4 regions of the Vibrio sp. Vb1574 genome follow, and region 3 is predicted to be linked to each of the others. Evidence: predicted binding sites of a transcription regulator. Region 3 holds the regulator's gene; each other region holds the start of a gene.
The links. Region 3 encodes CRP, which controls carbon source genes, mostly activating them, when cyclic AMP is high. Its sites were predicted from a motif close to TGTGANNNNNNTCACA; they were not measured.
Positions count from the first base shown of each region.

Region 1: the regulator CRP is predicted to act here: its motif matches at 4,322-4,337, upstream of R7O12_RS07775 (NupC/NupG family nucleoside CNT transporter).
Region 2: the regulator CRP is predicted to act here: its motif matches at 2,590-2,605, upstream of recB (exodeoxyribonuclease V subunit beta).
Region 4: the regulator CRP is predicted to act here: its motif matches at 3,658-3,673, upstream of gltB (glutamate synthase large subunit).

Region 1 covers NZ_JAWOTC010000007.1:107,967-115,565, forward strand. The annotation lists gene R7O12_RS07760 (diguanylate cyclase) at 1-1,091, opposite strand, end outside; gene R7O12_RS07765 (alpha-ketoglutarate-dependent dioxygenase AlkB family protein) at 1,224-1,829, shown strand; gene R7O12_RS07770 (DUF3541 domain-containing protein) at 1,899-2,987, shown strand; gene R7O12_RS07775 (NupC/NupG family nucleoside CNT transporter) at 3,042-4,250, opposite strand; tRNA gene R7O12_RS07780 (tRNA-Leu) at 4,812-4,895, shown strand; gene R7O12_RS07785 (DUF2913 family protein) at 4,928-5,539, shown strand; gene R7O12_RS07790 (tryptophanase) at 5,618-7,018, opposite strand; gene R7O12_RS07795 (NADH:ubiquinone reductase (Na(+)-transporting) subunit B) at 7,317-7,599, opposite strand, start outside.
Region 2 covers NZ_JAWOTC010000001.1:126,904-134,502, forward strand. The annotation lists gene recB (exodeoxyribonuclease V subunit beta) at 1-2,471, opposite strand, end outside; gene recC (exodeoxyribonuclease V subunit gamma) at 2,798-6,289, opposite strand; gene R7O12_RS00600 (DUF3413 domain-containing protein) at 6,542-7,599, shown strand, end outside.
Region 3 covers NZ_JAWOTC010000031.1:32,635-40,233, reverse strand. The annotation lists gene R7O12_RS17105 (hydrolase) at 30-1,037, shown strand; gene R7O12_RS17100 (YheU family protein) at 1,071-1,283, shown strand; gene R7O12_RS17095 (phosphoribulokinase) at 1,409-2,278, shown strand; gene crp (cAMP-activated global transcriptional regulator CRP) at 2,519-3,151, shown strand; gene R7O12_RS17085 (DUF1338 domain-containing protein) at 3,288-4,079, opposite strand; gene astD (succinylglutamate-semialdehyde dehydrogenase) at 4,328-5,785, opposite strand; gene astA (arginine N-succinyltransferase) at 5,814-6,833, opposite strand; gene R7O12_RS17070 (aspartate aminotransferase family protein) at 6,943-7,599, opposite strand, start outside.
Region 4 covers NZ_JAWOTC010000043.1:24,101-31,699, forward strand. The annotation lists gene gltB (glutamate synthase large subunit) at 1-3,401, opposite strand, end outside; gene R7O12_RS19810 (TIGR01212 family radical SAM protein) at 3,953-4,912, shown strand; gene R7O12_RS19815 (diguanylate cyclase domain-containing protein) at 4,948-6,693, shown strand; gene arcB (aerobic respiration two-component sensor histidine kinase ArcB) at 6,931-7,599, shown strand, end outside.

The DNA.
Region 1 (7,599 bases), on a different contig from region 3:
GAGCTTTTTACCCTTTCAGCCGTAGCGATTAAAACTTTGTCACCTGCGTCGTGACCATAGGTGTCGTTAATGTGTTTAAACCTATCTAGGTCAATATTAATTAAGGCGAAGCTATAACGCTTTTTATAACGTTTCGCTATTTCGAACTGCTGCTTATAAAACTTCATAAAATAGCGACGGTTTGGTAAATTCGTGAGTTCATCGTGTAAAGCTCTGTCATCTGCAATGGTATACAGTCGATAAATGGCGAACAGCGCGAGGCTAAGTGCGAATATAATGGGATAGCCGATTACTCTAGCTAAATGCAACTGATGCCAAGAGATTTGGCGATCAGCTTTGCCTCCAGAGAAAACCACCATACTCCACCCACCATAAGGAAAATGAACCATCTCTTTTGCATATACCATGCTATTTACACTTTGCGCGCCAAAGAAAGCATCACCAAATGAGCCACCGCTATCGTAACCACGGATCATTAAAGGGTAACGATACGAGAAATCAATTACGCCGGTTTCTCTCATCAGAGCATCGAAATCAATCACCGCACTGATCACTCCCCAGTAGTCCTGATTCATTGGAGGATCAAGAAAAACAGGCACACGCACGATCAAACCTCGGCCACCTTGAATCAAAGTCACTGGCCCTGCGATGAAAATTTCTTGTACATCCTTGGCTTTTTGCACCTGTACCCACTGCTGTGGCACTGCGCGGTAATCAAGGCCGATTAGGCGCTCATTACCTTGGCGTGGAAATACATGACTAATTACATCATTTTTCGCGATACCGATGATTGTAATATGTTTACTTTTATTTAGGATTCGGTGAGCGGCGATACTCAATTCTTCTTCTTGGTTTTTAGGAAGTAACGTAATGAGTGTCGCTAAAGTACTGGCTTTGTAGATATCCGCCATAAGTACCGCTTCCAAATTGGAACGGAGAATGGAAAGTTGTTCTTTGGCCTCAACTTGAACTCGCTCTTTGTGAAGCTCTTGCTGGTTTCGATTTAACAGCTCGATAACCCCAATACACAAAGCGAAAAAGGTGAGGAAGAACAATGCAAAATAGCATCGTTTTCTGGGTAAATAACGCATTTTCTCCCCACAACTCGTATACAACTACGAGATTTTTTATTTATTGTTAAAATTCTTATTATCACAAGAATAACCAATCATAATCAGAAAGGTAACAGTGATTGACAACTTTTATGTTTTAGGTGTGAGATGATGCATCAACAAGGCGATTTATTTGGCGGCGATCTATGGCAAGAAGTAGAAAGAGGAAAACTTTATTATGATCCTCAATTTCTTAACCATCTTGAGGCGGATAATTACTTTGACCAACTTCGAAAGACACTGCCATGGCACCAAGAACACATTGCTATGTTCGGCAAGTCAGTACTTCAACCTCGCTTACAAGCGTGGCACGGTGATGCAGCATATACTTACTCAGGCTTAACCATGCAGCCTCACCCTTGGACTCCTGAGTTAACTCAGCTCAAAGTGCGTTGTGAATCAGTTGCTGATGTCACTTTTAATTCTGTTCTCGCTAACTTATATCGACACGGCCAAGACTCAATGGGCTGGCACCAAGATAATGAACCAGAGTTAGGTAGAAACCCTGTTATCGCATCTTTGAACTTAGGTGAAACACGTCGATTTTTGCTTAGAAATTTACATTGTAAAACTGAGATTGAATATGAGCTTTCTCATGGCTCCTTACTGATTATGGCTGGCGAGCTACAGCATCACTGGAAGCACTGCGTACCAAAAACCGCGAAAACCAAAGATGAACGTATCAACCTGACTTTTAGGCAAATTTTTAACTATTGACTCAGCTTTTACATTCTCAATTAATATTGATGGTAGGTTTAGGTTCAGGACTTCATAGGGAATGGATTTATGCGTATTAAACCTCTTAGCTTAGCGGTCTTACTCTCTTGCTCACTTACCTTTGCAGCTCAGGCATCACAGGAAGAGGTACCGCTTCTCGATAATACTCAATCAGCGCAGTTGATTCGTAGTACCTACGAACAAGAACTGTTCACTTTCCCGGCGTTTAAAGAGGGCCATTTTGGCTTACGCATGTACCGCCAAACATTAGATGAGAAATATCACGCTGCCATTTGGACCGACATGGCACAAGTAGCCAGCCGGTTAAACCAATTTGCTAATGAAGTCGTTGAACCAGAAGACATCATTCTCTATTCATCTCAAAGGCTGACCACGTATCAAGAGAAAGAAACCGAACGAGGGCAGCGACGCTATACCGTGACTAAACACCATCCTGAGTACCTTTATCTTGGTGTGGATTTGCTTGGCGCAATGGCAAGAGCAAACGAATACGGCCTAAAGCATAAACAAGACAAAACGCTGAGAAAAATTATTAGGCGCTACGATTTCTCGCGTTACGTTACGGACAAAGAGATGATAGAAGCATGGGCAGCTCAGCTTGCAAACCAAGTCTACTGGCTTCGTCAGTTAGGAGAGCAAGATGTGGTCGAGGAATTCACTCAAACCTTCCGTGACACCTACCCCGACGATAAAGATAAGATGCTTTCAGCTCAGCAGTATTGGAACAAACTTTATGGTATGACGCACATCATCTTTGCCGATTCACAGTATTATCAGGAGCGAGTAAGCGAGAAGAAACACCAATGGATTTATGATTACTTTCGCAACAATATCGACACTATCCTACTGCGCGCCAAAGAAGACGTGATTGCGGAAGTCGGCATTTCGTTTTTGTTAGCAGGCTTGGACCATGATCCGGTCGTAAAGAAAACCCGCCAAGCCATTCGTCACGCAATCAACGCAGAAAAAGGGATGATTCCGTCGGTCGACGGTAACTTTGATCTCAAGTACGGCGAACACCGTAACGTACTAGCCATCATGCTGCTCGATTGGAAAGGGGTACATAAAGCGCCAACTTATCAAGAGCACCCAGAGGCTTTTAAATCGATACCTTACGGCTTAATGCCCAAGCCTTAGAAATAACAAAACCCGCCATTTAGGCGGGTTTTTAGTGTGTATCTTCAATCTAAATTAGAGAGAGATAAAAATGCCCGCTAAGCACGCACTCATCAGGTTAGCGAGTGTACCAGCAGCAACCGCTTTTAGGCCTAGACTTGCAACATCTTTGCGGCGCTCAGGTGCCATCACGCCGATAGAACCCAACTGAATCGCAATTGAGCCAATGTTCGCAAAACCACACAACGCAAAAGTGATAATAATTTGAGTATGCTCAGACAGTGTCGCTTTGTGCTGCACAAAATCGATAAACGCAACAAACTCATTCATCACCACTTTCTGACCAATGTATGAACCCGCAGCTAGAATTTCGTGGCTTGGCACACCAATCAACCACGCTAGAGGTGCAAACAAATAACCAAAAATCGCTTGTAGCGTTACGCCAGAGAAACCAAGTATCTCACCCAAGTTTTCTAGCCCCGTGTTCACCATCGCGATAACACTCACGAAAGCGATAAGCATGGTACCAACAGCAACGGCAACTTTCATACCGCCCATGGCACCGCTTGCTAGCGCATCAATTACGTTGCTTTCTTCTGATTTATCTAGCTCAATATTGTTGTAATCGCTTGGCGTTTGACGCTCAGGAACGATGATTTTTGCCATCATCAAACTACCTGGTGCTGCCATAAAGCTTGCCGCGATCAAGTATTTGAGGTCGACACCCAAACCAGCATAACCACCAAGCACACTGCCCGCCACTGAAGCCATACCACCAGCCATCACGGCAAACAGTTCAGAGCGAGTCATGTTAGAAAGAAATGGACGAATAAGAAGTGGTGACTCGCCTTGAGATAAGAAAATGTTCCCTGTTGCAACCAAAGACTCTGCTTTACTCGTACCCAAGAACTTCTGGATAGCGCCGCCAATAAATTGAATCACTTTTTGCATAATGCCCAAATAGTAAAGGGCGGAGATAAGAGCACTGAAGAAGATGATGATAGGAAGGACACGGATAGCGAAGATAAAGCCAGAAGAAGCGAGGTCACCAAAGAGGAATTTAATCCCTTCATCAGCAAAGCTGAGTAGCCCCGCGACACCATTACTTAAACTCGCCAGCGCCGCTTGACCCAACGGGAAATAGAGCACTAACGCAGCAAACCCCATTTGTAGCATCAAGGCGCGAGATACAGTTTTCCAATTAATGGAAGAACGACCCTCAGAAAGTAGGAAAGCACAACCTAGCAGTGCAACAATACCAAATAGACTAAATAGAACACTCATGAGCTGGACCTACTAAACGTTGAAAAAGAAAAAAGAGCCAAAGGAATTGGCAGAAGAAAGGGACAACGCAGCGAGTGATAACTCACTTTTAGATCCAGAATGTAGACAGAACGAATAGTTCGACATCTTATTTTTACCTTATACAAGCAATTGAACGTAGCTGGTCCGGTCCGTGGGGTCATTCACTGCTGGCGAGCATGTTGCTTGGCCTGCTCCATGTGACGGCTTGTATGGGTAAGGGTCCTGAACAACTAAACCCTAATTCCCGCTTAAACGGGACGCAAGTATAGCCAACAAAAAGAGATATTCATCACATTTATTTACGCAAACGTTCAAGCGTTCAAAATTTAGGCAAAAGTACTCTTTTGTCGTCATACTATTAATAAAAGTAAGGGCATAAGGATAGGCGTTGATGGTAAAAAACATAAAAGTGACCAATAAATATGCAATCAAACTCGAAAGAGCCAAAATTCGTCATTTTGCTCTCGCCAACAGGTGGATTTTGGTTATACAATTCGCGTTGCTTCTTTCGAGGCCTCTGAGTATTCAGAGCATCATGATGCCGAGATGGTGAAATTGGTAGACACGCTAGCATGAGGTGCTAGTGCCTTTGGTGTGAGGGTTCGAGTCCCTCTCTCGGCACCATTATCCTTCTTCCCTAATTTTGTTCGAGTGTAATGCAAAGTTCTAAGCAGGCAAGACAGTCTACAGATGCTAATCAACTTCTGAGTGAGCTTGCGGTTCACGCTTTATTACACCTGCACTTTAAAATTCACGCGTCCTCGCATGGCCTCTCCCTTAAAGAACGTAATGACTTACTTCAGAAATGGCTGAAACCAAAACTGAAGAGTAATCGCTATAAGCTGATTAAAAAGCCGTTAAAGTCTTTGACTCAGCAGGCAAAAGGTGAGAACGGAAATCTGGAAGAATTACTCGAGCGCTGCGTCGGTGCAGACAAACCCAGAAATCCTCAACCCGATCTAGATAGCTACTTGCTGCTGATCAACGAGATTGAGAAGAAACTGGGGACTACCGTGTTATTATCGCGACCGGAAGACGTCGACTTATCTCACGACCAACACGGCTGTTTGCTGTGTGTGCTTTCTGAGAACTTAAATCAGCACTTCGATGATAATAACGCCCTAATCGCTCCTATTTCGATGCTGTTCCGCGGACCGATGAGTCAACGCTCACTTTTCCTTGGCAGCATTTACGCCAGTGGTACCTTCAATTATGAAGTGCAGTATCAAGACGACCAGTTCGTTCGCATCACATTAGAGTTAGCGTAACTGTAACGCTAAGAAATAAACGAATCGAAAAAGGCCGCGAAACTCGCGGCCTTTTGCTTATCTAGATTTAAACTTGAGTTAATCGATCTCTTTAAATCGAGCAGTAAAGTGGCGCAGCACTGGTGGCTCGTACTCGAAAGTGAGCCCTTTTAACTCATGTGCACGATTTTTCAGTTCGATAATCGCATCCGCAATGTAATCCATATGATCGTTTGTGTAGACACGACGTGGAATGGTCAAACGCATCAACTCAAGCTCTGACACTTTTTGTTTACCCGTTTCCGGATCTCTACCAAGCAGCAACGATCCTATCTCTACTGCTCGAATACCCGCTTCCAAGTACAAAGCATTACACAATACCTGCGCAGGAAACTGATCCGCTGGAATATGTGGCAAAATCTTAGCGGCATCCACAAACACCGCATGACCACCCGTTGGGTATTGAATCGGAATACCGCCTTCACGTAAGCGCTCACCTAAGTATTGAACTTGGCTAATTCTATAGTGAAGAAAATCCTCATCCGCGGCTTCATACAAACCGCGAGCGAGCGCTTCCATATCACGCCCAGCCATGCCGCCGTATGTTACAAATCCTTCCATGGGTACGCAGCGCGTCTGCACCGCCTGGAACAACTCCTTATGATCACGAATACAACACATGCCACCAATGTTTACCATCGGGTCTTTCTTAGCTGACATGGTGAGCATATCACCGTACTGGTACATCTCACGGATGATTTCCAGAATCGATTTATTCTCGTAACCCCCTTCACGCTGCTTGATAAAGTAGGCGTTCTCACAGTAACGAGCCGAGTCAATCACCACTGGAATATCGTACTTGGTTGCAATCTCGTACACACTGCGCATGTTTTCCATCGACACAGGCTGACCACCGGAGCTATTACAAGTAATCGTGGTGATAATTGCACAAATGTTATGCGAACCGTGCGCTTCAATTGTTGCCACCAGCTTATCGATATCAAAATTGCCCTTCCAATCATAAGGCGTAGTGGTGTCGAATGCTTCTTCCGTTACCACGTTAATCGCTTTACCGCCATTGAGTTCAATGTGACCCGCTGTGGTATCAAAATGGTAGTTCGAGATAAATACTGGCGTTTCGCCACCACGCACCTGACGCATACGCTCAATCAAAGCTGGGAACAAAATTTGCTCGGCACCACGCCCTTGGTGTGCAGGCACGGTGAGCTTATAACCGAAGAAGTGCTCCACTGCATCACACAGGTTGTAGTAATTTCGACTCCCCGCATAGGATTCATCCCCCATCATGATGCCAGCCCACTGATTATCACTCATGGCACCAGTGCCAGAGTCAGTCAGCAAATCGATATAAACATCATCACTACGAAGAAGAAATGGATTATAGCCCGCTTCTTTTAACGCGACTTCACGGTCTGCCAAAGTCGTCATTTTGATTGGCTCAACCATTTTGATACGGAAAGGTTCTGGAATACGTTTCATTGTTAATTTCCTTATACGCATTGCCCTACGCAGTTTCACGTAAGACTAAAAAACAAATAGATAGAATGCTTTTCAATGCGATTGCATTGAGGAAATCAACGAGAAGAGATTTTACTAAGAAGAGACAAGCAGTAGTCTAGGTTATACCAGAACGACAGCACCAAACGGCTATCGAGAATATCCTTTATTCTCATCGTCTTCGTCCTCCTGATAAAAATAAAAAGTCAGAAACCCCATGTCTCTGACCTTTTCAATATAGTGCAGTTTTCAATCAATTTTCAGTGAGGTCACCCTCATTTTAAGAAGGTCTCGCCCTTTTCATTCTGCGTTTGATATTACTTTCTTTGACTAGGTAATCGAAAAGTGGCGCGAATAAGTTAGCAAATAGAATCGCTAACATGATGCCTTCTGGATAAGCCGGGTTCAGCACTCGGATAAAAATCGTCATCACGCCGATTAATAGTCCGTATGCCCATTTCCCGTTATTGGTAAAAGCTGCCGAGACAGGGTCTGTCGCCATGAAGAAGGTACCAAACGCAACCCCACCAATCACGAAGTGCCAGTAGAACGGCATGGAGAAC
Region 2 (7,599 bases), on a different contig from region 3:
AAGTCTTCCGCCAAACGCTCTTTGTCCGCTTGCTTCATGGACGCATCGTTGCCAGTGATATCCAGTACCGTGCGGTCATTGGCTGCATCGTAATATTTGGCTTCACTGGCTTCTCGATAGCTGAACACAAACGGCAGAAATACGAGGTCATACTCCAAGCCTTTTGATTTGTGAATAGTTACGATCTGCACTAAGTTACGTTCCGATTCTAAACGTTGGATTTGGTCATCACTGCCACCCAAACCGTTTTCCGCATCACTGATAGACTGAGCGAGCCAACGCAGCAGACCGTGATCGCTATCCAGTTCATTACTGGCGTGTTGAAGCAGTTCACCAATGTGCATTAAATCGGTAAGTACTCGCTCACCATTTTCACCCTGTGAACTCGCACCTTCTTCTAGTAATCGCTCGGCAATATGGCGTTTGCTGATCACCGCGCGCAACATCGGCAGCACACCACGTTGAATCCAAAGTTTGCGATATTCTTTGAATTCGTTTACGGCGTTTTCCCACACCACTTCATCGTTATTAAGTGCATCCAAACTTGCTGCGTCGAGGGCAAACAGCTCAGAAGCAAGACTTGCACGCAGCGCACGGTCATTTTCTGGAGTCAGCACCGCTTGCAGCAAACGCTGTAGATCCTGCGCCACTGAACTGGTAAACACACTGTCTCGGTTAGACAGGTACACGCTGGCAATGCCTTGTTCAGCCAGCGCTTGTTTGATCATTCGACCTTCACTACCTGTTCGAACCAACACCGCGATATCGCCCGCTTGAACCGCTTTCTGTTTTTCGCCATTCACCAGACACGCTTGCCCCTGTTGAGCCTGCGTCAAAATGGTTTGGATTTGGCTTGCGGTCGCCTCCGCCATCCGAGTCAAATACTCGCCTTTTGGTAGCGGTTTATCGTCCGCTTCTTGCAACCAATAAGTCAGCGCGGGTTGCTTTTGGCCACCCATAGTCCAAATGCGTTTTTCGGCATTGGGACTGTACTTAACGGGTAAGAACGGGATGTCCGAATCATAGATAAATGGACTGTCTGGCAAAGCAAATACTTGGTTTACCGCCTGCACCATATCTGCGCTAGAACGCCAGTTGGTTCCTAACGTGTAGTGGGCACTTACTTGGTTACGCGCTTTGATGTAAGTGAAAATGTCTGCGCCACGAAAGCCATAAATCGCCTGCTTGGGGTCACCGATCATAAACAAACCACATTCTGGGTTGTTCAGATAAATACGGCTGAAAATACTGTATTGAAGCGGGTCGGTATCTTGGAACTCGTCAATCATTGCGACAGGATACAAAGTACGAATACGCGCCGCTAAAAGCTCGCTTTCGTCCGTATCGATAGAAGCAGAAAGTTGCGTTAGCAAATCATCGAAAGAGAGCCACTGTTTTTGATTTTTCGCGTTGGCCAGCATCACACGACAATGCTCAATCGCATGAGCAAGCAGTGGCGCTTTTAAGCTGATTGGATTAGCAAGAAATGTTTCAATGGCTTCAAATACCGCGTGCTGCGGCGCACTGCCTTTCGGTGTTTTTTCCAACAAGACGTTTTGCGCGAATTTCTCCAGCTTGTCTGGATAATCGTAACCTGTGGTTTCCGTTGCTGCCCAAGCGTTTACCGCCTCCAACCACGTCGGCAGAGACTTTTTGGTATAGCTACGTTTGTTAATATCTGAATCTGAAATCAGCGTGAAGAAGTCATCTTGGCTTTCTCGCCACTGTGCTTTTAATTCATCAATTTTTTTCAAATTTTCAGTATGAAGATCAGCCAAACTGCCTTTCATTGCTGGAACAGAAAGGCTTAACGGCGCGCCGGTTAAGTAATTGCTGATGTCAGACAACAACGCAGATGGAGAGCCCCATAGCTGGCGAATTTCTCCAGCCAAGGTAAATGGCAACGGGTAGAAATTGCGGCGCCAGTAATCGGCTACAACTTGCGCTTTTAGGTGACTTTCATCGGTCACAAACTCGTTATTAAATCGGCTGCCAGATTCAAACGCATTTTGCGTTAGCATACGTTGGCAAAAACCGTGAATGGTGTAGACCGCCGCCTCGTCCATCTGACGCTCTGCCTGCAATAAAATTTCTGCGGCTTGCTTGTGATCGTCAAACTCATTAAGCAAAGGTTGGATCACCGGATCGGAACTCTGTCCACGCGCAAACGCGATTCGCGCATCATGGATTCTTGCCCTGATACGATCGCGTAATTCCGCAGTTGCCGCTTCGGTAAAGGTTACGACCAGAATTTGGTCGACCGTAAGCGGTACGCGATGTCGAGCTTCCGCGCTGCCGTGACCAAGCAAAAGGCGCAGATATAAACCTGCAATAGTGAAGGTTTTACCTGTACCTGCTGATGCCTCGATTAACCTCGCACCGTGCAGAGGAAACGTCATCGGTTCTAGTGGCGTTGGTTGAGGTTGCTCTGTGCGGTCTAACGTATGTAGAGGACACTCTGCACCTGACATTTGATCCATAACGCTGAATCTCTCCGGATTATTTACTAGGACGTATCACCTAATAAATGTGATCTATAGTTAAAAATTCTATTAATATGTTTAACAAGTTGGATAATTTAGAGCTTTGTGAGATCTTTCTCACGGTTATCCATAAGACGTACCGTTAGTATGCGCCCCACGAGATAAGCCAAACCTTTTGGCGGCACAACTCAAATGAATTAAACAAAAGTATCATGGTCCCTCTGACCTTGTGGCCGTACAGCGAACGCCCTACAAAAAATAATGATTTTCTGGCGGCCACCCTACTCTTCCTTCTCTTTATCCAACTGTCTTTATTACGCTTTTACGTCATCAGTGTCTTGAACCGCTAAGCGCGCACCTTGCAAAACTAATGCTGTCAGCAAACGAACTTCTGAGGCCAACTCATCATTCCAAGCAGGCCAAATTCGAGAGATGTACGCATTACTGCCTTCGCCCGGGCTCATGAAGCCATCATTGAATGCGTCAGCCATTTTCTTCAAAGATTTCTCTTCGTCATCGACCCACTGACCACGGCTAAAGCCCGCTTCAACACAAGCCAACGCCGTTTTCGGGAAATAAGGCAAAGGCTTAGTCATGCCTTCGAAGAACAAGCGAACCAATTCAGTCAGTAGCTGTTTGGCATACTGCGCATCGGCAATTTCTGGGTAGATCAAATGCAGCGCGCCTTCTTTACGATCGTAACCAATGATGTGAGTTTTCTTAGCATGACCCGACGCCGACATGGCAAGGTGATCGATCCACGCTGCAAGGTAATCCTGCGATCGAATCTTACCGCTTCGATAGCGAATCAAACCGGATTGGTAGCATTGAGTTAGCCAACCTGTTAGGCGAACGTTTTTCTCTTCGCCTTCATTTCGCTCAAACAAGGAATCAAACGTCAGGTCGATTTCCAAATCGTCTTGAGGCGCACCAGATAAAAACGCCAGTTTATCCACCAGCTCTTCCGCCTGAACTCGGTTGGTTTCAAACTCGATATCACCAAACGCCCCCACCGGCAGTTTGCCTTGCGCGCGCTGTTGACTCATAAAGTGTTTAAGCACCTCTGTTTTTTTCTCTGGCTGCATCAATGTCGCTTCAAGCAAGGTTTCTAACAGCTCATCACGCATTTGATAGCTTTCCAAACCACCTAAAACAAAGGGTTCGTCGTCTTCCATCACCGGTAGTGGCGGTTCAAAGGTTACTTTTAAACGACGATTGAAAAAATACTGCACAGGTAAGCGCCAGAAACGTTGCAACTCGACTAAGTCGAGCTCAAGTGGGAACGTCGCTCCTAACAGATAGTCGTCTAATGCCCGATTAAAATCACGACGAACATAGCCTTGCGATTGACTACTTTGAGTCAATGCCGCTGGAATCCACTCTTTCGCGTAGCTGGCGTGCATGCCTTGGAACGCACTTGGGCTAAACGGCACCATGGCGTGGGTATTCACCAACGCATTTAATAAGTTGTCGCCAGACTCATCAACGGGCAACGCTTCATCACCACTTAAACAATAGTTTTGGTGGCAGTATTCCATCAGCTCAGAAACCAGAACCGAAGGCACTCGCTCGGTATTGTCTTGGATTGAACGGCCAACATAACTGATGTAGAGCGTTTGTTGTGCAGACAACATCGCTTCGAGGAATAGGTAACGGTCATCATCTCGGCGCGAACGGTCGCCCGGTTTGGTTCTTCCTGTCATCAAGTCAAAGCCTTCTGGCGGCATGGAGCGTGGGTACACGCCGTCATTCATCCCCAGTAGACAAACGGTTCTAAACGGAATAGAGCGCATCGGCATCAGGGTACAAAAGTTCACTTGACCAGCAAGGAAGCGCTGGCTGACTCGTGTGCCAGATAATTTGTTTTGAAGGTATTGGCTGATGATCGACGGAGATAACGCATCATCAAATGCGGCATCAGCTAATTGCTCTTTGAGTTGGCTGAGCGTATCGCGAATGGATTTGAGCGCCATTTCGCCTTCTAACTCAACTGAGAAGAAGTCATCCAGCAGTGAAACCAAAGTCTCTCGCCAACCATCAATAGTCTGAACATGAGAAAGTTTGCTTCGATAAGTGCTAATTTGTTGGATAAAGTGTGCCAACTTGCCCGCCAGCTCTGCGCCCATGCCTTGCACTTCGTTGTACGGAGACAAACTGCCTTGCTCGGTTTCAAACAAACCTGCGGATTCTGGCATCGCGTAGCCAAGCAACATGCGTTGAATACCAAATTGCCATGTGTTTTGACGGGTTTCCGGCAGTTCAAATTCGCGTCCGGTATTGGCATCCAATCCCCAGCGAATCCCCGATTCCTCAACCCATTGTTTGGCTTGTAAAAAATCATCTTCGCTGAGTTCAAAACGCTTTAATATCGCCGGAGTTTCCAGAAGTTCGAGTAGTTCTGATGCCAAACAGCGCGTATTGGGTAAGTTCACCAACTGCATAAATGCGGCCAGAATTGGGCTCTCTTGATCGGCGGTTCGGTCAGAAATCGAATAGGGAATAAAACGCTCACCCGGCGCGTTACCAAAGACCGCCTGAATCGCAGGGCTGTAAGCGTTGATGTCCGCGACCATCACGATAATATCGCGCGGTTTTAACGTTGGGTCAGCATCGAACATCGCCAATAGTTGATCATGCAGCACTTCCACTTCGCGCATCGGGCTGTGACAAGCGTGTAGGCTCAGTGATTTATCACCCAAGCTAACCACTTGTTTGTGATGACTGTTTTCAATCTGTTGGTCATCTTGATGTTCTTCAAGATTGAGAATATCCGCTTGCAATTGATGGAGCAGACTGTCGCGCTCAACATCAACAAAGGCTTCAATTTCATGAGATTCCAGCTGAGACAACAGATACATATTGTCGCGCCCGAGTTTACCCATGGACGCCAACAGACTGTTTCCGACCACATCGGTGTGCAGCTCATCGATCACATTATCTTCCAGTGATCCTTTCAGTTGCTCAGTTTCACCTTGCACTTCCGAGTGATCGTCCTGCCACACAACGTGCTGACGATGTTTCGCCGCCAAACGAGCCAGATATTTGCGATCTCGAACTTCACCCCAGTAATAACGACAAGGGTTAGTGAACATCAGATGCACGTCGATGTGTTCGCCAATTGCTTTTAGCGCATCCATATAGCGAGGCGGCAACGAAGAAATGCCAAAAACAAACAAACGCTTGGGTAAATGGTCAAAATTGCCGTTAAAACTCGCTAACGTGTCGATAAAGTGCTCATAAAGGTTGGCACGGTGATATGGAGACTGCCCTAACGACACAGTGTGATCATACAACGCTTGCCATAAGATCGGCTGCCACGGATGCTCATCTTCCAACTCTGCCACACTCTTCCCGGCTTCCCAACTTGCGATCCATTCCGGACGATACACCAAGTAACCATCGAAAATATCGGCAATTTTCTCAGCCAGCTGATACAGCTTAGAGTGGTCACTGTCATCTTTGAGGTACTGCGCTAACGGCGAAAACACCTCTTGGTTGAGAAGCCCCGGAAGCAAATGCATCAACTTCCACGTCATCGCTTCTTTGTTAAACGCACTGCGTTTTGGCACGTCTGGCAATACCTGCGTAAACATTTCCCAAATGAAAGTCGCAGGGAGCGGAAAATCAATGTTCGCGGCAACACCAAACTCTTTGGCCAATTCCATTTTTAGCCACTGGGACATGCCTGGACTTTGAACCAGAATTTGTTCTTTTTCGAACGGGTTTTCCAGCGGACTGATTCGAATCAGTTCGACAAGGAGTGATTTAAGAACGTCAACTTGGTTGGAGTGATAAACAGTAAACAAATTGGGAATACCGAGCGCCGATTGAAACTGTTAGCTAGCTTAGCACAGCCCTATTTAAACCCGCAGTGATCTCGCGTTCGGAAAAAACAAAAGGTTATATATCACTCAAATAGAGTATGAATCTTCTGAATTTTCACATGTCAATCAAGTCTGACACTTCCATACAAAATGTGACATTCGTCACAACTATTCCATAATAAAAAACACTGTTTTATACTCCCTCTACCCATAATTTATAAACAAACAAAAAGTATGTTTCGCAAACTGTCTTCCAACAGCGCTTGGCTGATTGCTTTTTTTGCTTGCTTTGCAGTGTACCTGTCGATCGCTTGTTATCCTTTTGTGTTGTCTAACAATCAGAATGAACCGCTAACCTTGTTGCAAGGTTACTATTTGGTTTCGACTCAATATGGCTGGCTGGGCTTGATCGCTCTTCCATTTATGTTGTTGAGTTTATTGCTCTCTTTTCTACCGACTCGAGCATTCAAAGGTATCGTGATCGCTATCGCGATCTGTCTATTGATCATGTTTAAAGTCGATATCCTCGTTTTTCAGCAATACAAACTTCACATCAACGCCCTATTAATCCGTATGTTTTTCGAAGGTGGCGGTGATGTCTTCGATATTTCTTGGATGAGTTGGCTTATCTTCGTCAGTGAAGTTGCCGTTCTGGTGATCGGGCTCGCCTGTACCGTTTGGGTAAGTAATCAACTGTCAGAAAGCCGAGCTAAGTTCGTTTTGATCAGCGTTTGGTTTGCTGTATTGCTTAGCACACAGATGATTCATGCGTACAAAAACGCACTTTACGACGATGAAGTCAGTCAGTTTTCGAATAACTGGCCACTTTACTACCCGCTGACGGCTCGTAAATTTATTTACAAACACGACCTAGTGGATGAGAACATTGCATCGAAGAACCGCGTAGAGTTAACCAACATTGAACGTAGCTCACTCAACTACCCGCTTGCGCCGATTCAAGTGCAAAGCAAAGAGAAACTGCCCAATGTTTTGTTTATCTTGGTTGACGCGTGGCGCTACAGTGATGCGACGCCGGAAGTCATGCCAAATGTCAGCAAGTTCGCCGAAAAAACGGTGAATTTCACACAACATATGAGCGGCGGCAACTCAACTCAAGCGGGTATTTTCAGCCTGTTTTACAGCTTGCCCGCGACCTACTGGGAAAGCTTTTACGCAAGTCAACGCTCTCCTGTGTTTATGGATACGCTGCAAGCAGAAGGCTACCGCATGGGCATTTTTGGCTCAGCACCGCTCACCAGTCCGCCACTCTCTCGCACGGTATTCAAAAAAGT
Region 3 (7,599 bases):
ACCGAAGGACCGCATAAGAGCAGTTAGGTATGACACAATTTTTCGCAGCCGCCGGGATCAAAAACCCGCATCTCCAAACGCTTTTGCCGCGTTTTATTCGCAAAAAAGCGTTGTTTACGCCGATTTGGCAAACCCTCGATACATCCGATGGCGACTTTCTCGATCTCGCGTGGAGCGAGGACCCAACCCAAGAGCCTGCACAAAAAAAGCCGATTTTTGTTTTATTTCATGGATTAGAGGGGTGCTTCTATAGCCCTTATGCCAATGGGCTAATGAATGCATTTGCTCAATCTGGATGGCTGTCGGTGATGATGCATTTCCGCGGTTGTAGCGGTAAGCCAAACAAGAAAGCTCGCGCCTATCATTCTGGTGAAGTGACTGACGCCCGCCACTTCTTAGAGCACCTTGAGCAACGCTTTCCTGATAACCCCAAAGTTGCGGTTGGTATTTCTCTTGGCGGTAACATGTTGGCGAATTATTTAGCCCAATATAAAGACCACCCTATTTTGAATGCAGCGACTATTATCTCAGCGCCTTTAGACCTAGCGGCGTGTGCGAACCGTATAGAACAAGGCTTTTCAAAAGTGTATCGCCGTTATCTGCTTTCTTCACTGAAACGTAACGCGTTACAAAAGCATCATCTACTGCATGGCGAGCTGGCGCTGTCCTACAACTCAATCAAACGTGTCACACGGCTGTATGAATTCGATGATTTGATTACCGCACCATTGCATGGCTTTAAAGACGCACAAGATTATTACGACCAATGCTCTGGCTTAAGTAAACTACAGCAAATCACGCTACCCACACTGATCATCCATGCCAAAGACGATCCGTTCATGACCGATGATGTGATACCGAAGTTTGTTCTGCCAGATAACATTGATTACCGTCTCTTTGAACACGGTGGCCATGTTGGCTTCCTAACAGGAACGGCGTTAAAACCTAAGTTTTGGTTGGAGGAAGCGCTGCCCGCGTATTACGAAAGTATCGCCGCAGATTACCTTTCTGCTGTATCCAAGCAACGAACGCAGTAAACTAGCCGCTCATCATAAAAGTTAGAGGTATTTATGATCATTCCATGGCAAGACATTGCGCCGGAAACATTGGAAAACTTAATTCGTGAATTCGTCTTACGCGAAGGAACGGATTACGGAACCGTCGAGGTTTCTTTGCAAGACAAAATTGATCAAGTTAAAGCTCAATTGGAAAAAGGTGAAGCGGTTATCGTGTTCTCTGAGCTACACGAAACCGTCGATATTCAACATAAAACAAAATTTTAGACCCTTCACATTTTACCGTATCCCACTCGATGACAAGGTATTGTTACGTGCTATAGTGGGATATCGACCGTGCAGTAGTAACTCTACTGCACATTACAGGTAAGTAATTTTCGACAAGGTTTGTCATGTCAGCTAAACACCCAATTATTGCGGTTACTGGTTCGTCCGGTGCCGGCACGACCACTACATCTGAAGCCTTCCGTAAAATGTTCAATATGATGAACGTTAAACCCGCATGGGTTGAAGGCGATAGCTTCCATCGCTTTACTCGCCCAGAAATGGACATCGAAATTCGCAAAGCCCGCGAGCAAGGTCGACACATTAGCTACTTTGGCCCACAAGCTAATGACTTCCCGGGATTAGAAGAGTTTTTCCGTAAGTTCGGGCATGACGGCACTGGCAGCGTGCGCCGTTATCTGCACACGTTTGACGAAGCGGTTCCCTACAATCAAATGCCAGGCACGTTTACACCGTGGCAAGACTTACCCGAAAACAGCGACGTTCTGTTTTATGAAGGGTTACATGGTGGCGTGGTCGATGGCGATGTTAATGTTGCTCAACATGTGGATTTCTTAATCGGCATGGTGCCGATTGTAAACTTAGAGTGGATACAAAAATTCGTACGTGACACTCGCGATCGCGGCCATTCGCGTGAAGCGGTAATGGACTCAATCGTGCGATCCATGGACGATTACCTCAACTATATCACTCCGCAGTTTTCTCGTACTCACATCAACTTCCAGCGCGTACCGACCGTTGATACTTCCAACCCACTTAATGCAAAAGGCATCCCTAGTTTGGATGAGAGTTTTGTGGTGATTCGCCTACGCGGTATCAAGAATGTCGACTTCCCATATCTGCTGGCCATGATTGATGGCTCATTCATGTCACGCCACAACACGATTGTCGTACCCGGCGGTAAGATGAGCTTTGCAATGGAGCTCATAGTTCGGCCTATCCTACAACAGCTCATCGAAACAGGGAAAATTGGCTAAAAACCTGCCTGCGAAGATGTTTACTTTTCATACCGTGATCATGTGCACAGTTTTGCTTACAAAATCTCAATCATGGCACGATTAAAATCAAGAAATCGTTTTCGAAAAAGGATACTATTTCTTACCGAAACACAAGAGAGCTTGCAGCATATAAAAAGTGCTCTTATTCTAGTAGGCCTAATTCAGGCTTAGCTAAAATATGGATAGCGCAAGCGTACCCTGCAGAGGAAGTGAGATATTATGGTTCTAGGTAAACCTCAAACCGACCCAACATTAGAGTGGTTTCTTTCACACTGTCATATTCATAAGTACCCTTCAAAGAGCACGCTAATTCACGCGGGCGAAAAGGCAGAAACTTTGTACTACATCGTTAAAGGTTCTGTTGCGGTTCTTATCAAAGACGAAGAAGGTAAGGAGATGATCCTTTCTTACCTAAACCAAGGAGACTTTATTGGTGAACTTGGTCTATTCGAGGAAGACCAAGAGCGCACAGCTTGGGTTCGTGCTAAATCTCCTTGTGAAGTTGCTGAAATTTCTTTCAAGAAGTTCCGTCAGCTTATCCAAGTAAACCCAGACATCCTAATGCGTCTTTCTGCGCAGATGGCTCGTCGTCTTCAAGTAACTAGCCAAAAAGTGGGTGACCTGGCGTTCCTAGACGTAACTGGTCGTATCGCTCAGACGCTTCTGAACCTTGCAAAACAACCAGACGCAATGACTCACCCAGACGGCATGCAAATCAAGATCACTCGTCAAGAAATCGGTCAAATTGTTGGCTGTTCTCGTGAGACAGTAGGTCGTATCTTGAAGATGCTAGAAGAGCAGAACCTAATCTCTGCTCACGGTAAAACCATCGTGGTTTACGGTACTCGTTAATCTCGAACTAGAGTGACACGAACAAAATTATAAAAGCCACCAATGGCAACATTGGTGGCTTTTTATTTACTCATGACCAAATGAGATAGGGTGCAGCGAACACTAATGAGTAAGCTTAACAGGTTAACCCTAAAACTTAGCCATTCGTACTTTCAAAGATTTTGTCAGCTGAAGCGGCCACGAAACCTGGGTACAAATCACCATTTTCCATCGGATAGCGCTTAGCAAATTCATAAAACCCGCCAGGGATAATTTCAGTGCCTTCGCTAAAACGAACCGCTACTTTATCTGCCATGGTCGATGACTGCTCTAGCAACACCTCAGGAGTGCCCTTCACTTCACCACCATTTTCATTAATGGTAAACCCAGCGGTACGCAGATGATCGTTTACCTGCTTCACTTCTTCATATTCATTGAGCTGGTTAACGCTCACCGTGAAGTGGTTTGCTCCGTAACCATGCGCCGCAAGCCAAGATGCGTACTCACTTTCTTTAGCCAACGTTTGGTAATCAGCAAAGCTTAAATCCCACAAGCGTCCACCATGTAAGAATGCGCTATCGTTCAGCTTGTCAGCATCGACTTGTGCCACCAAATTTTTCACAATCTCTTGTAGCTCAGGAGAGCACTCTTCAACTTTTAGCTCACTAATAAATACTTTAGGTTGCTTCGGATCTGGGTGCTCATAGTGCTTAGCAACCAGCTTTTTGCTTTCGAAAACGTAATCACCACACGCCTTGTAACCAATAGCTACAAATGGCTTAGCTAGAGTTTCAATACCAAGAGGCGCGATATTGAAGGTACGTAAAGCTATATGATCATTAATCAGAGGCTCATCTTCTTGAAGCAGCTGATGCACTTTAGCAGCCGAAGGGCAAAGACGTTGAATGTAATCTTGCCATAGCGATTCAAATAACACATCGGGCGTCATAACGACTCCTTGTTACGAGATGTAGAGTTTAAAGGTAAGCGGAAGTTGGCTGCTCGTTCACAACAAAAGTTGTCCAGAATAATGAACGAGCAACCATCAACCTGTGACGGTAAATGCCAGTCAGTCAACACGCTTTTCCGAGTCTTTGCTCACTTTTCGTGTTCTGCCAACGATCACTACAACCCATACCTAAATGATGCGCCGGCAAGGTGAGCCGCAATGCATAGTTGCGACTCTATTATTAAAACTTATAGCGCTACACCTGGACTCAATGTTGCAGGCAAGACAGTCTCTTGACCTTCCATTGATGCCATTGGGTACGCACAGTAATCTGCTGCGTAGTAAGCGCTTGGGCGCAAGTTACCCGACGCTCCCGGACCACCAAATGGCGCATCACCACTTGCACCAGTGAGCTGGCGGTTACGGTTCACGATACCTGCACGAATGTGGTCAACGAAGTATTCCCATTCTTGGTCGTCGGTTGAGACCAAACCAGCAGATAAGCCAAAGCGCGTATCGTTTGCTAGCGCCACGGCTTTGTCTAACCCTTCGTAACGCACCACTTGCAGAAGTGGGCCGAAGTATTCTTCATCTGGTAACTCAGCAATGTTCGTTACATCAATGATGCCAGGAGAAACAAACGCCGCCTCTCCTGCTTTCGCTTCAATCAAGCTTTCACCGCCAAGAGACTGTAGATTAGCTTGTGCATCAAGAATAAACTTGGCTGCCGCGACCGAAATTTGCGGTCCCATAAATGGCGCAGGTTCTGCAAATGGTTGGTCTACGCGAATATTGCGTGTCGCTTCGACGAGCTTGGTGATAAGCGCATCGCCTTTTTCACCCAATGGCACATACAAACGACGAGCACACGTACAACGCTGCCCAGCACTGATAAACGCTGACTGGATGATGGTGTAAACCGTGGCATCCAAATCACCATATTTATCAGAGATCACCATCGGGTTATTACCACCCATTTCTAGTGCGAGCATCTTGCCCGGTTGACCCGCAAATTGACGGTGTAATACATGCCCCGTATTCGCGCTACCCGTAAACAGTACGCCATCAATGCCTTTTGCGTCAGCGAGCGCGATACCAGTTTCTTTCGCGCCTTGAACAAGGTTAATCACGCCTTTCGGCAGACCGGCTTCTTCCCATAGCTTCATTGCCAATTCACCCGTCCATGGCGTTTGCTCAGACGGTTTGAAGACTACCGTGTTACCAGCCAGTAGCGCAGGCACAATGTGACCATTTGGTAGGTGGCCTGGGAAGTTGTAAGGACCAAACACCGCCATCACGCCCAATGGGCGGTGGCGCAATACGATTTGGTTGCCTGCTGCTTCACGGCTCGCCTCACCAGTGCGGTCATGATAAGCGCGAATCGAAATGGCAATTTTACCTGCCATTGCCGCTGCTTCAGTGCGCGTTTCCCAAATTGGCTTACCAGTTTCTTTGGCAATGACTTCGGCGATTTTTTCGCTGTTCTCTTTTACTTTCTCCGCAAAAGCCAACACGATTGCCTCACGCTCTGAAAATGGGCGCTTTTTCCAGTCAATAAACGCTTCACGCGCTGCAGATACCGCCTGGTTCACCTGCTCTGCCGTTGCACCTTTGCCTTGCCAGATCACTTCTTGGTTGTACGGCGACAGAGACGTAAATGCTTCACCCTGACCTTGTACCCATTCACCTGCAATCCAATGTGTCATTGTTTCTATCCTTAAATTCTGTCGTCTGTTACTGCGGAAGAAGGCGAACGAAATCCCCTTCTTCAACCGAAAGTGCATCTGCAACGTCTGGTGCGATCATTACGCTCTGTGTCTCTGCGTCATACGCCGCCTTAGTGACTGTCGCACGGAAGTTCTCGAAAGATGAATTACACATCAAGAAGTCTTGTGTGCTGGAATGTTCAGAGATTTTGACTTGCGCGCGGAATGAATGACGTACCGACTCAATATTACGCAGATCACACTCAACCGTTGGGCCACCATCGAAGATGTCGACGTAGCCTCGGTTGGTAAAACCTTCACGCTCAAGCAGCTTCAGCGCTGGACGCGTGTTGTCATGTACTTGACCAATCACGGCTTGCGCTTCTGGGCTGAGCAGGTTGATGTAAATAGGCAGTTTCGGCATCAAGTCGGCGATAAAGCCTTTCTTGCCGATACCTGTCAGGTAATCTGCAAGAGTGAAATCGATAGAGAAGAAATGCTCTTGGAGCCATTGCCAGAATGGTGAATTACCCTCGTCGTCTGAAACGCCACGCATCTCCGCAAAGATCGTTTCAGAGAAGCGCTCTGGGTGCTCTGCCATCATTAGGAAACGACACTTCGACATTAGACGACCATTCAGACCTTGGCGGAATTTCTCACGCAAGAACAAGGTACAAATTTCGCTGTTACCCGTGTAGTTATTACCAAAAGTAAGCAGTTTAACGACGTTGTTAACGCCAAGCTTTGGCGACGAGTGCACAACTTTACTAATGTGATATGAGTAAAATGGGACATCCCAGCCGATAGATGCTTCGATTCCGGTGGTACCCGCAACCTCACCCGTTTCAGAGTCAAAGCCAACCATCAGGTAGCCTTCATCGCCTGGTTCTGCCACATCTGGCTTACCAAAGCTGTACTCTGAATGTTTGATTCGATTGGTTAACAGTTCTTCGTTAACCGGTAGAGATGTAAATCCGTGACCAGACTCCACCGCACAAGTGTGCAGTGCGTCGTAATCCGACATCGCGATAGGGCGAACTACTAGCATCAATACTCCCTCCAGATGCAAGAAGATCCTAACTATATTGTAGGAACAATTCCCCCATCAGAGATCCTTGACGGGGGTGTCTGCGTTGACGTTTAAACTGATATCGCGCTTAAACTAAAGTCGCGATCGCTTTATCCAGTTTCGCCAAGCCTTCTTCAATTTCTTGTTGTGTGATAACGAGTGATGGTGTGAAACGTACGACATTGGCACCCGCAACCAATACCATGAGACCTTGTTTACCTGCAGCAACCAGCACGTCACGCGCACGGCCTTGCCATTCTTCATTTAGTGCAGCGCCAAGTAATAGGCCTTGACCGCGCACTTCTGAGAAGATGTTGTACTTCGCGTTGATCTTCTCTAGACCTTCACGGAACATTGCTTCGCGTTCTAGCACACCAGCCAAAACCTCTGGCTTAGTGACTTCATTTACAACCGCTTCTGCAACCGCACACGCTAGTGGGTTACCGCCATATGTAGAACCGTGAGTGCCCACTTTCATGTGCTCTGCCAATTTTGCTGTCGTTAGCATTGCACCGATTGGGAAACCGCCACCAAGTGATTTCGCAGTACTTAGAATATCTGGCGTGATACCTAAACCTTGGTAAGCGTAGAAGTTACCTGTACGGCCATTACCAGTCTGCACTTCATCGAAGATCAGTAAGGCGTTGTGTTTGTCACACAGCTCGCGAACCGCTTGAGCGAACTCAGGCGTTGGTGGCACGATGCCGCCTTCACCTTGTAGTGGCTCCATCATAACCGCACAAGT
Region 4 (7,599 bases), on a different contig from region 3:
ATACAACCTTCAACCACTAATGCTGCGGTTGCTACGCCCCATTCTTCTGCACCAAGTAGTGTTGCCACTGCAAGGTCGCGAGGTGTCTTCATCTGACCATCTGCTTGAACCACGATACGGTTACGTAGACCGTTCTTCAGTAGCGTTTGGTGCGTTTCTGCCAAGCCAAGTTCCCAAGGAAGACCGGTATGGCGGATTGAAGACATTGGTGATGCACCTGTACCGCCGTCGAAACCTGCGATTAGTACAACGTCCGCTTTCGCTTTCGCTACACCAGAAGCGATCGTACCTACGCCTGCTTCTGATACCAGCTTCACGTTTACACGGCCTGCGCGGTTCGCGTTCTTCAAGTCGTAGATAAGCTGAGCCAAATCTTCGATTGAGTAGATATCGTGGTGTGGTGGTGGCGAGATAAGGCCAACGCCCGGAGTCGAGTGACGCGTTGCACCGATCCAGTCATCTACTTTATCGCCTGGTAGCTGACCACCTTCACCTGGCTTCGCACCTTGAGCCATTTTGATTTGCAGCTCTTCAGCGTTAGTTAGGTAGTAAGAGGTTACGCCGAAACGACCTGAAGCCACCTGCTTGATTGCAGAGCGTTCCCAATCGCCGTTCTCTTTGCGCTCGAAACGCATTGGGTCTTCACCACCTTCACCAGAGTTCGATTTCGCGCCAAGACGGTTCATCGCAACAGCTAGTGTGGAGTGTGCTTCGTAAGAAATAGAACCGAATGACATAGCGCCCGTCGCGAAGCGTTTCACGATGCTTTCAATTGGTTCGACTTCGTCGATAGAGATAGAACCTGCTGGGTTCTTAATGAATTCTAGCTGGCTACGCAGAGTTACTGCGTTGTCACCTTGTTTATCTACGGCTGTCGCGTACTGCTTGAACTGATCGTAGTTCTTGTTGCGCGTAGACTCTTGCAGTAGAGAAATGGTTTCTGGGTTGAATAGGTGCTTCTCACCACGCTGTTTCCATTGGTAAACACCACCAACATCCAGCATTTGAATTGGGATTTCGCGTTGTGGGTAACCGATGCGGTGACGGATCAGCACTTCTTTGGCGATATCATCAAGGGTTAGACCTTGGATACGAGAAACTGTACCTGTGAAGTATTTGTCTACCACGGATTTATGGATGCCCAGGGCTTCGAAGATTTGCGCACCATGGTACGACTGTAGCGTTGAGATACCCATCTTCGAGAAGATCTTCAGAAGACCGCCATTGATCGCTTTACGGTAGTTGTTGAACAGATCACGAGGGTTCGCTTCTGGATCCAACTTCTTCGTACGTTGAAGTTCAATGATGGTTTCAATCACTAGGTAAGGGTTAACCGCATTCGCACCGTAACCAAGTAGCGTTGCAAAGTGGTGCGTTTCACGCGCGTCACCAGTTTCAACCACGATGTCACACTTCGCACGTAGACCTTTACGGATCAAGTGGTGGTGCACTGCGCCAACTGCCAGCATTGCTGGGATCGCCGCGTGGTTTGAATTCACTGCGCGGTCAGTGAGTAGGATGATTGAGTAACCATCGATAACCGCGTCTTCTGCGTATTGGCAGATACGTTTTAATGCACGCTCAAGTTTGCCTTGATCTTCACTAGCTTGGAATACGATATCCAACGTTTTCGCTTGTAGGTGCTCGTTATCGATCGCACGCAGTTTTTCAAGCTCTGAGTTCGCCAGAACCGGCGATTCTAATTCGACTTTCTGACAGTGAAGTGGTGTTTCAGTCAGAAGGTTTTGGTCTTTACCCAAGTAAGTGTTCAGCGACATAACCATACGCTCACGGATCGGGTCGATCGGTGGGTTGGTTACCTGTGCGAACAGCTGCTTGAAGTAGTTAGAAAGATGTTGAGACTGATGAGATAGAACCGCAAGAGGCCAGTCGGCACCCATTGCTGATAATGGCTCTTTCGCGTCATTCGCCATTGGAACGATGATTTCGTTCACTTCTTCAGTGCTTACGCCAAACGCTTGTTGGCGGTGTAGAAGGTGTTCTGGCTTAGGTTGGCTGAACTGGTTGCTCGCATCTGGCAGCTTCTTCAAGCTCAGTAGGTTTTCTTCTACCCATTTCTCGTAAGGCTGTGCCGTTGCGATGGTGTCTTTCACTTCTTCATCGGAGATGATGCGACCTTGCTCTAGGTCTGCAACGAAGATACGACCCGGTTGTAGACGACCACGGAACTCTACGTTCTCTGGTTCAATATCCACAACACCAGATTCAGATGCCATCACTAGGAAGTTATCTTTGGTCACTGTGTAGCGAGAAGGGCGCAAACCGTTACGGTCTAGTGTCGCACCAACTTGAACACCATCAGTAAAACATACTGAAGCAGGACCATCCCATGGTTCCATGATGTTCGCGTGGTACTGATAGAACGCGCGACGTTTAGGATCCATGTTTTTGTTTTCTTGCCATGCTTCCGGGATCATCATCATCAATGCGTGTGGCAGGCTGCGACCAGAAAGAACTAGGAGCTCAAGTGCCATATCGAAGTTAGATGAATCCGAGCTGCCTTCCTGACAGATTGGAAGAAGCATGTCGATTTCAGCCTGAGTGAACAGGTCTGATTCTAGGATTGCTTCACGGGCTTTCATCCAGTTCAAGTTACCGCGAACTGTATTGATTTCGCCGTTGTGGGCAATGTAACGGAAAGGCTGTGCAAGACGCCATTTCGGGAAGGTGTTGGTAGAGAAACGAGAGTGTACCAGTGCCAGTGCAGTCACCATGGTCGGGTTTTGCAGATCGAGGAAGTACTGAGGTACTTGCTCAGTCGTTAACTGACCTTTGTACACTAATGTCTTGTAAGACATGGAGTTAATGTAGAAGTCGTCACCAATGTTCGAAACGCTTTCTAGGCAAACGCGTACGGTGTAATTACGAAGTACGTACAGTTTGCGTTCTAGCTCTTCAGGCGTGATGCCAGGGCCGCCGGAGATAAACACATGCTCAAATTGAGGCTCTGTGCTTAGAGGGTCGGCACCAATCATGGAGTTGTCGGTTGGTAATACGCGGTAGCCGATAACTTCAAGGTCTAGACGCTGTGCGTTGCGTTCTAGAATGTCACGGCATTGTTCGCGTTTGTATTCGTCTTTCGGGAAAAGAACGACACCAACACCATACTTTTCAAACGAAGGCAGTTTAATGCCTAGCTTAACGGCTTCTTCTAATAGGAATTCATGAGGTTTTTGTAACAAGATACCCGCACCGTCACCGCTGCATGGGTCACAACCTTGACCACCACGGTGTTCCATGCGAGCCAGCATATCCAATGCTTGAGTCACTACTTCATGAGATTTACGGTTTTTAAGGTGAGCAACAAAACCGATACCACAAGCGTCATGCTCCAGTTCCGGAGTGTACAGACCCTGTGGATTTTGCTCTCTATCTACCATAGATACATCCTTCCAGTTCAATGTCGACGCAAAAGTACCGGGCAGCAAATACTACCTAGACTATTGATTACGTCTTGTCCTTTATATTTATTATCGCCACCGATCTAGGTTGACCGGTCTTGATTCCTTTCCGTATCTCGCAGGAAAAGTTTTGCGAGAAAAACAATCCTTGGTGGTATCCCTTTATTTATTATCACTATCTAGTGATTTATATAGGTAGGAGTGGGATAACACCGACAAATCCCGCAGTGTGCTTTGTAATAAAAGTCACAAAAATAACGGGGTTGTGTAAGTATCCTACAATTTTGTCACTTCAGAATGCAATGAAAAACTCGGCGTTGTGACCCAATTTTTTCGTTTAATTATGCATTTTTAGTTTAACATTTACGCAACATGAACGATTTTTGCCTTTAATTATGCAAGTTTATTGATTTTGACCCGCATGATGGGTGTTTGAATTGATTAATATTGTGTGTTTTTTCTTGCAGGGATGTAATTTATTTACACAGATCGTAGTGAGATTGATTACGATTTATTGTTGGTGAGAATTTATGCAGTTACATGAGTTGGTCAATACAATCGGCCAAGATCTTCAGCGTCGATACGGTGAAAAGGTTCATAAGTTAACATTGCACGGTGGATTTAGTTGCCCTAACCGCGATGGCACGATTGGGCGGGGAGGATGTACATTTTGCAATGTGGCTTCGTTTGCAGATGAAGAAGTCCAGATAAAAAGCATTCACGAACAGTTAAAAGATCGCGCAGGTGAAATTCACAGAGCGAAGAAGTATCTCGCTTATTTTCAGGCCTACACCAGTACCTATGCAGAAGTACAAGTTCTCAAAAACATGTATGAGGAAGCACTAAAGGCTGCAGACATGGTTGGTCTTTGTGTGGGGACGCGTCCTGATTGCGTCCCTGATGCGGTATTGGATTTACTGTCGGGCTATGTACAGCAAGGTTATGAAATTTGGCTAGAACTAGGTCTTCAAACCGCCAACAATGACACCCTAAAACGTATCAATCGTGGTCATGACTTTGAGTGTTATGCCGAAATCACTAAGCGTGCGCGAACACTCGGAATCAAGGTTTGTACTCACTTAATTGTGGGTTTACCCAAAGAAACCCGCGCCGAAAATATTGAAACGCTGCAAAAAGTGTTGGCCGTGGGAACGGATGGCATCAAGTTACATGGCTTGCATATTGTCGAAGGTAGCACCATGGCGAAAGCTTGGCGTGCTGGAAAGCTAGAAGCCCCTGAATTAGAAGAATATGTTGCGATCGCCAGTGAAATGATTCGTATGACACCACCAGATGTGATTTATCATCGCGTTTCATCAGCAGCCAGGAGGCCCACGTTATTATCGCCTCTGTGGTGTGAAAACCGTTGGCTAGCGATGACGGAAATTGGTCGAGATCTCAGTGCTCATGGTGCTCAAGGGAGTCTTACGGGGAATACCTTTATCTATACTAAACCGGAATTAATAGCAGATCGCTCAATAAATAACTGATATATTTTAACCAGTGTTTTTTGAAGGTTTAAACGATGGATCAGTTACTCAATTGGCTTTGGGGTGGTCAAGGCGGTTATGGCTATGTCGTCTTGTTATTAATCGCAGGCGTGTGTGCGTTAGCACTGATCTATTTGCACTTTCAGACGTCACTTAAGAAACTAGTAACGGATTCTCCCTATCCAGTCATAGTGGTGGACACTAGCCATGCTCAGCTCTTGCTATCTAACCGGGCTGCGATGCAGTTATTAGGCATTCGCTCTTTGGGAACGGGATATTTGTATCCTGCTTTATTCGATATTCATGAGCTTGAGCAGTTTCTCGATCGCTTCTCTAGTCGTCATTTTCGTCAGCAGGCTTTTGACTGGCGACTATCTGATAGTGAATCTATTAAAGTGGAGCTGTCAGGCAGAAAGAGTTTATTGCGCAATCATCGAGTTTGGATTCTTTATGCTCAGCCATATCAAGCCACTCACCAAGAGCAGCAACAAGAACTTGCCCAATTAATCATCGCACGTTCGGCATTAGACTCACTTTCAGAGCTGATTTGTACCCAAGACCGCCAAGGCAATCTGTTAACGACCAATCGAGCATTTGATCAATTCTGGCAAGGGCGAAGGGAAGAAGCTTGCGCATCCAAGACCTTGGGTGAGATGACCAGAAAAAGCGAACGTAAATGGACAACGGATCCACAAGGTCGAAGTTGCTTACTGGAAGTCAATCAAAACTCTCTTGTTTCGCCGAGTGGTGAGCTTATCGGTACGCTGTCTATTAGTCATGACGTGACTGAATGGCACAAGATGCAACAGAATCTGCGAGATGAAATGGAGCGTCGCAAAGATACAGAGGTGGCGCTAGCGCAAAGAGATACTATCTTACAAACGATTCTGGATGCCAGTCCGGACTCTATTGGTATTTTCAATGAGAACATGGTCTATCAAGCGTGTAATCAGCCTTTTGTTAAGGCGTTAGGAATTTCAAAAATTTCTGATTTGATAGGTAAGCGCCTCCAAGACGTGATTCCTAAAGAGATGTACGCGCGCTTAGCAGACAGTGACTTAGAAGCATTACGCCAGTTAGAGCCAGTTCGATACATAGATAAAGTCGTGAGTAGTGATGGTAAAAGTACGTGGTTTGATGTGGTGAAATCGCCTTTTAAAGATAAAGCATCAGGAACGAATGGTGTGCTGATCATGGCGCGTGATATTTCTGAGCGTTATCTTGCAGAACAAAAGTTGGAAAAAGCCAACCTAGAGTTAGAAAAATTGAGCTTTATGGATAGCTTAACTCAAGTATCGAACCGACGCCGTTTCGATGAACAACTGCAGGTATTGTGGTACCACCATGCTAGAGAAAAGCTGCCGCTCACCATCATGTTATGTGACATCGACTTTTTCAAAGATTACAACGACTGTTACGGTCACCAACAAGGTGATGAAGCGTTAGTCAGTGTTGCTACCGTGTTTACACAAGTCATCAATCGTTCTTCGGATTGTGTTGCGCGTTATGGTGGCGAGGAGTTTGGTTTTATCTTGCCGAATACCACCACGGAAGGTGCGCGCAACGTAGCACAGCGTATTCATGAGAAAATTCTACAGCTTGATATGGAACACGACAGTTCAGAAGCATCTGAACGCCTTACCGTCAGTATCGGTCTGGTCTCTTACATTCCTCAGCATGGTGATGAACCCGAAATGGGCATCGCTATGGCTGACAGTGCGTTATATCAAGCTAAAGCTGATGGACGTAATCGCACTTGTATTCACCCCAGTTCTTGCTAACGCTTTGTGACCGCTTGCTCTAAGTTGATAGCTGATTGTTTAAATCACCGTATTAAACACGTTAAACTTACACAAGCCTGTGCGCTCGTTGGTTTATCTTTTTATCTCGTATCACAAGAGCAGATCGCACCGTGTGTTTTTCACTAATCAAACAGACCTAAATTGCGTTAGGTCGAGTGCATTTACCTGTTTTTCATCATCGAATGGCGCTATCTAGCCACCACCATGGAGTAGTTAATGAAACCCATGAAAAATCTCGCCCAGTATTATGTCGACTTGCTAGTCAAACTGGGGATTGTTCGCTTCTCTATTTTGCTAGCCCTTGCGCTGGTGGCATTAGCTGTTGTGGTGCAGGTAGGGATTACTTTAGCTCTCAAAGGGCGAGTAGATGATATCGACATTGTCCGTTCGGTGTTTTTTGGTCTATTGATCACCCCTTGGGCGGTTTACTTCCTCTCTGTGGTTGTCGATCAACTAGAAGAGTCTCGCCAGCGTTTAACTAAGCTGGTGTCCAAACTGAAGGACATGCGTTCGCGAGATCAAGAGCTGAATTACCAACTTCAACAAAACATTGAAAAGCTTAACCAAGAAATTGAAGAGCGTATTAAAGCGGAAGAAGCACGTGAAGAGGCGATGCAAGACCTCGAAAATGAGGTGTTCCAACGCGAACGTACTCAATTAGAGTTGGCAGAACGTACCGCATTACTGCGTTCATTTATTGATGCCTCACCAGACTTAATTTACTACCGCAATGCGGATGGTGTTTTCTCTGGCTGTAACCGCGCGATGGAAGAGCTAACGGGCAAGAAAGAGCACCAGTTAGTCGGATTAAGCCCTTGGGATGTGTATAGCAAAGAAATCGCCGAGCATATCGTTGATACTGACCAAAAGGTTTTTGCCGATAAT